Regions from separate parts of the Virgibacillus xinjiangensis genome, predicted to be linked through region 1. Evidence: predicted binding sites of a transcription regulator. Region 1 holds the regulator's gene; the other holds the start of a gene.
The links. The regulator LexA, encoded in region 1, represses DNA repair genes until DNA is damaged. The targets are predictions, from matches to a motif close to CGAACATATGTTCG.

Region 1 (3,420 bases):
GGTAGCGGAACGCATTAAATACGCTGATCGCGTTCCACCTGGTCTTCGTTGTTGATTTAAAGATTGGATAATCCGTTCCCCGGTCGTAATCCCCATACCGTGCCCAAAGTACATGCCGTCTTCCAAAACTACTGCATTTTCTCCTCTCCACCAGTCCGTTTCGGGATGGAAATCGGGATTGTTGAAATAAACAACATCGCCTGGCAATATATATTCTGTCTGAATTCGTTGGATACCCAGATCTGTATCATGATGCCAGCTGTATAAATATAGCTGTTGAAAATATTGATTAAACAATCTTTCTCCGATGGACTCCAGTACAGCATGGTAATAGATGATCAATATAGCTGTAGCACATTCAAAGCCATACAAAGAGCTGTTTTTGTATATATCCAAGATACCATCAGCTGGCGAAACATCCTGTCTTAAACGGAACCCTCCAACATTTGTACGATGCCAAAAATCGGGGTTACAGCGGGAGTTTTTAAAGGTTTCAAATTTTGCTTCACTCTCATTCAGTGCTTTGGCACTCCTTATGATATTTTTGCGCAACTTTAATTCAAACTGTAATCCATCAATAGATTGGTAGGAATAAACGACAGGCTGGCTATGCATTTGGTTAAGAATCGTATGTTCAATGGGATCGGAAGCCCAATTGAATGCTGATTCAAAATCCAGTCCGGGCAGCTGTATCATGTCTCCACATCCCTAATGTTATAGTTGTGATTCCTTGCCAGTATATTCTCTGTTTAATGGGGTGTGCACGCGATATGAAAAATAAGGTACGACACTGTCCGGGTTTACTTGGCAGTGTTGTACCTTATTGGACCAACTATGGTGGGGGTGGCTGGTCTAGCTGGGCTTGAACCAGCGAATCAGGGATCAAAACCCGCTGCCTTACCGCTTGCCTATAGACCAATCAGCAGATTAAGTATGGGAAAGCGGCTCATGAATGGAAGTTCTTTTTAATTTGTATGTACCGCGAGGGGCATCTGCAAAACGAAGACAAAATTATATTGTATAGGAAATGTTTGCTCGAAATTAGCAGTCCAATTCTAGCATGTATATGGGCAAGGAACATTAAAAAAGCTGCCACATGGCAGCTTTTTTAATGGATATTCCTGTAGAGACCTATTACCTTTCCAAGTATCGTCACATTGTCATAGATGAGAGGTTCCATGGTAGCATTCTCCGGCTGAAGACGGATATGATCCTTCTCTTTGAAAAACCGTTTTACTGTCGCTTCATTCTCCTCGGTCATCGCTACCACTATATCACTGTTCTGAGCAGTGTTCTGCTGCTTTACGATGACCATGTCCCCATCAAGTATTCCAGCTTCTATCATACTTTCCCCATCAATTACTAGAATAAATAGATTATCATCCGTACCTGCAGTGGAATCAGGGAGAGGAATGAACTCTTCGATATTTTCCACGGCAGTTATAGGCAAGCCTGCTGTAACTTTACCTATGACTGGGGCATACCGAACTTCTTCTCTTGGAATATTGTTTTCCTCTTCCAGATTCAAGACTTCTATAGCACGCGGTTTTGTAGGATCCCTCCTGATGAAGCCCTTGCTCTCCAATCTGGATAAATGCCCGTGTACCGTGGAGCTGGAAGCCAGTCCGACTGCTTCAGCGATTTCTCGGACGGAAGGTGGATAACCTTTATCGCCGACTTGTTCTTTTATATAATCAAGGATCATTTGCTGCCTTTTTGAAAGCTTAGTCATCTATCAAACACCTCGCACATAGAATTTACTAGTGATAGTTTACCATTCGGTACTAGCTAATGCAAACGTTAGTTCGAAAAAACGGTTGACAGGACCGTATGTTCGTATTAACATGATTTGTATGCGAACAATAGTTCTTATATTTTAGTGGGAGGAATGCTGAATGTTTGGTAAAATAACAAAGACCGATGCATTTTATATAATTACTTTTATATTAATGTTGGGGTTTCTTTATTTTGCTATGATAACCAGCTGAGATTAACACAAGGGGTTTTGTCCAATGAAAGCTATCGTGTATTGTAGAGTAAGTACGAATAAAACCGAACAGGAAACATCACTCGCAAGGCAGAGGAAGGAACTTAATGATCTTGCTGTGAATTTCGGTTTTGAAGTGGTTGCCACCATAGAAGAACAGAAGAGCGGTTATGATATTGACCGGGACGGGGTATTTGAAATGCTGGATTATTTTACAGAAGGAAAAGCTGACTGTCTTCTAATACAGGATGAGACAAGGCTCGGCCGGGGAAATACCAAAATCGCTTTGTTCCATCAGCTGCAAAAACTCAAGGTTCCAGTTTATACCGCAATCCACGATGGAGAATTGGAACTTTCCGAGTCCGATTCCATGGTTCTCCAAATTGTAGGAATCGTAGAGGAATATCAACGTAAAATCCATAATACCAAAATTAAGAGAGGAATGAAAAAGGCGGTCAGCAACGGCTTCAACCCAGCAGATAACCTTTCCAACCGCAATAATGCCCCAGGCAGGGAGAGAGTCGATTTCCCAATAGAAGAAGTAGTACGGTTGAGACAGAATAAACTTACGTTTGAAGAAATTGCCAGGACCTTGAATAACTTGGGTTACCCTGTCTCGAAAGCGACGGTACACCGTAGATACAAGGAGTATCAAAATACTTGATAATGTCCATATGGAAAGATAAGATGAAGAGCAAGGACGAGACTGTCCCTGCTCTTTTAGTTTGTTGGACAGGACAGCCAAGGAGGTTATAGACCATGTTATCAAAAGGAAAAATTGAGCGGATCAATGAGCTTTCCAAAAAATCAAAGAAAGACGGATTGACGGAAACGGAAAAAGAGGAACAGAAACAGCTTCGGGAAGAATACTTGAAAAATGTCCGCAGGTCGTTTAAAAACCAGTTCAAATCGATGACAGTCATGGATCCTGATGGGAACGATGTAACTCCTCAAAAAGTAAGGGATCTTCAAGACAGGAATAAAAAGCACTAAATTTAATTTTACGTTTCCATAGGAGCAGAACTCAGACTTGTTATGTGAAATGTTTCATTATAGAATGTATATGTGACAAACTTATCAGACAGAAAGAGTAAAGGAGATTTTAAATGGCAAACGCAATTGAACAGAAATCAATCAACACCATTCGTACATTGTCGATCGACGCGATCGAGAATGCAAACTCCGGACACCCGGGTTTGCCTATGGGCGCTGCCCCAATGGCTTATACATTGTGGACAGACTTTATGAACCATAATCCTAAAAATTCCAAGTGGTTCAATAGAGACCGCTTTGTTTTATCTGCAGGCCATGGTTCCATGCTTCTATACAGCCTGCTTCACCTTTCGGGTTATAACGTGACAATGGATGATCTGAAGAATTTCCGTCAGTGGGATTCCAAAACACCAGGACATCCGGAAGTACATCATACCGAC
Region 2 (3,420 bases), on a different contig from region 1:
AATGTTACTCTTGCTGCAGGTGACCCACTAGAAATCCCAATTCGTATTTTCTTCCAAGAGCATACGCATTGTCCGGGAATCTGCCCTGGAGATACAGTTACTGAAACTAGGCCGGAAGTTGAGGCAGTTTTGAATGAGCCATTGGTGGGTACAGATGCTTCTGGCGCAACCTTCATTAATTTGCTTTTATTTAAGGCAGTGGTCCGGACACACATCACTGTTACCCGTCAAGGCATTGAGAGAAATGGCAAGTTCTATGACTTGAATAACCGGCGCTGCGAGCCTACTACTACTCCAGTTCCAATTGAAACACCTCTTGATCTGACAGCAGGGCCTCTTCCTACTCCAGCTAACGGAGGCGTTGCTCCAGCTCAGAACACTCAGCAAACTAACAATAACAACAATGATGGAGGAACCACCTCCTAATTAAAAAGGCCAAGAAAGAAACCCGGCAACCTGGGTTTCTTTCGTTTTCTCCAGTTTAATACAAGCTTACCCGCAAAAAAACCATCTCTTCACGCATAATGCCCGCCAATTTTTCTGCTCCGCTCCAAGGTAATCCCGGCATCGGTATAGCTGGAGGCACGCAGGATGGCAGTAGAGCCGAATTTATCGCGGATTTCATCCATTACATAGCCGATATCATTTTTCTTGGTTCGGTCCTCAAACAGGTTCAGTTGGGTTTCCTGTTTATCGAACAAATTATCGAGGGTGACGTAGACTCGGCGGATGCTGCTTTTTCCGTCATAGAATTCATGGAATAACTGCTGGCAGACATGATAGACATCCATCGTCACATTGGTGGGCAGGTCGATCGAGCGGGAACGGGAAAAGCCGCCGCCCGTTTCTTGGGAGTAACCGATGCCGAGATGGATGGTCTTTCCTGACTTTCCGGCTGTCCTTGCTCTGCGGCATACTTCCTCACAGAGATCAAGGATACATACGGCTGCTTCCTCTTGGGAGTAATCTCTCAATAGGGAAATGCCATGTCCGAATCCTTTCTGCTCCTGCTTGGTGAATTCCCCAAAAACAGGGCTCAGGTCAATCCCCCAAGCATGCCAGTACAACTGCTCTCCCATGATGCCGAACCGTTTCCTCAGCCGGTCCGGGTCGAATCTGGCGAGCTGTCCCAGGGTGACGATGCCCATGCGGTTCAAATTGCGTTTCATCCTGCTGCCGATTCCCCAGATATCTTCCACAGGGAAGGGCCACAGTTTCTCCTCCACATCCTCATACCGGCATTCGGCAATGCCCTGTTTCTTGGCATGGAGGTCCATCACGACCTTTGCCAGAAATTTATTGTCTCCAATTCCGATGGAGGAGGTGATGCCGAAACTTTCCTTGATATCCCGCTTGATTTTACGGGCAGCTTCCCATCGATTGCCGAACAGCCTTTCGAGTCCATTGACGGTGACCCAGACTTCATCCACGGAATATTGGTGGATGGCTTCCTTGGGGACATATTGATGGATCAGTCTGGTAATCTCCACAGACATTTGCAGATAGTCCGCCATATGTGCAGGCACGATATGGATGTCCGGATCATCCGGCAGTTCGAAAAAACGGCTGACATTGCTGATGCCGTATTTCTTCTTCAACTGGGGAGAAGCAGCTAGAACAATACTCCCCGGACGGTTTGGATCGCCGACCACCGCAAGCATGGTCTTCATGGGATCCAGCCCCAATTTCACTGCTTCCACGCTTGCATAGAATGACCGCATATCAATGCACAGCACATCATTGCGGGGATATGAGGAATAATCCACTGTCTTTCACCACCTAACAGAACGTTTGTTCTTATTATATACACTTCCTTTTCATTATCAATGGAAATAAATTGAAGGCCTCCGACAATGGAAGTGAAGGATTACTTCACCAAAAAAAGGAAGCTCCACATGAGCTTCCTGAAGGATTACAACGTGTTTCGTCCTGATGGCTGCAATTGTTGGCGCGCCTGCTCCAACTGTTTTTGAGCTTGCTGGAATTGCGGGTTGTTCTGAACCTGTGTCCCCATCTGTGCTTGTGCTATTTGCAGTCCCTGTTCCGCCTGCTTCAGCAAGCGCTGGGCTTCTTGGACTTTACCGGGGTCCGTGTTTGATTGAGCCTGTTCCATTGCCTGCTGGATTTGCTGGGTTGTTTCATATAGTTCCTGCTGTGGGTTTTGCTCCGCCATTTGCGAGACACCTCCGATATTTGTTGAGCAGCATATGGGCTCTTTGTTTAGATTTCCATCAATCCTTCTATCCTATGTACAGGAAATACAGCTTCCTGAAGAACAAGTTTTTGTAAGGCTTGTCTGTTTTTGTTTGATATAACTACCATATTGCAAATATAAAGAAAAATAAGTGTTCTTGCGTGGTTCTTTACTCGATAGATGGTATGATGAAAAAAAGAAAAAAGGGAGCGGTGCATGGTGAAGGAACAACTGAAGAATTTTCTCAAAAGTGATCCAAGATTGACGGGGGCTTTGGCTGGTGTCAGCATCCGATCTGCACGGACGGGAGAAAAATTGTTTGACCATATGGGGGACATACGCTTTCGTCCTGCCTCCAATATGAAACTGTTCACCTCGGCAGCCGCACTTACCGTGCTGGGTGCCGGTTACACCTTTTCCACAGAGCTTGGAACAGACGGCAGGACGGAAGGGGAATTGCTGAGGGGAAACTTGTTTTTGCGCGGGAAAGGGGATCCGACGCTGCTGCCGGCAGATCTTGAACGTTTTGCAGAAAAAATCCGAGAGGCCGGCATAAAGCAGATTGCAGGAGATGTGATTGGTGACGGAAGCTGGTATGATGACGTGCATCTTTCACCCGATCTCAGTTGGAGTGATGAACAGTATTACTATGGAGCACAGGTTTCAGCTTTAACGGTAGCACCTGATGAGGATTATGATGCAGGTTCCGTCGTTGTCGAGGTGGAACCAGGCATGGCAGTCGGTGATCGGCCCGAAATCCACATCTTTCCGGAAACGGACTATGTGGAGGTGGTCAATGAGGCATGGACGGATTCCGGGGGTGAGGAGTCAAGTATCAAAATTGAACGAAGGCATGCCACGAATATGGTGGTCGTGAAAGGAGCCATTCCCCTTGGAGGAGAGACGGAAAAGGAATGGATGTCCGTCTGGGATCCGGCAATCTACACAACACAATTGTTCGGCCGAGCATTGGAGGACCGGGACATCAGCTGGACCGGGAAGCTGAAGGCAGGGGAAGCACCGGAGGATATGAACATTCTTTATACAGACCGTTCCATGCCACTGGCAGAACTGCTGGTTCCCTTCATGAAATTAAGCAACAATGGACACGGAGAGATCATGGTGAAGGAGATGGGGAAAATCACTCATGGGGAGGGGAGTTGGGAAAATGGACTCAGGGTTGTAGAATCGGAAATCCCAAAACTGGGTGTCAATGGAGACACCCT

Region 2: the regulator LexA is predicted to act here: its motif matches at 1,785-1,798, upstream of ACFOGI_RS06810 (DNA polymerase IV).

The regions. Positions count from the first base shown of each region.
Region 1 is NZ_JBHRSA010000004.1:19,515-22,934, forward strand. Features, by position in the region: gene ACFOGI_RS01040 (protein-glutamine gamma-glutamyltransferase) at 1-696, opposite strand, end outside; tRNA gene ACFOGI_RS01045 (tRNA-Gln) at 845-918, opposite strand; gene lexA (transcriptional repressor LexA) at 1,109-1,732, opposite strand; gene ACFOGI_RS01055 (YneB family resolvase-like protein) at 2,013-2,651, shown strand; gene ACFOGI_RS01060 (DUF896 domain-containing protein) at 2,747-2,980, shown strand; gene tkt (transketolase) at 3,094-3,420, shown strand, end outside.
Region 2 is NZ_JBHRSA010000028.1:44,021-47,440, reverse strand. Features, by position in the region: gene ACFOGI_RS06815 (hypothetical protein) at 1-426, shown strand, start outside; gene ACFOGI_RS06810 (DNA polymerase IV) at 516-1,766, opposite strand; gene ACFOGI_RS06805 (hypothetical protein) at 1,913-2,173, opposite strand; gene dacB (D-alanyl-D-alanine carboxypeptidase/D-alanyl-D-alanine endopeptidase) at 2,411-3,420, shown strand, end outside.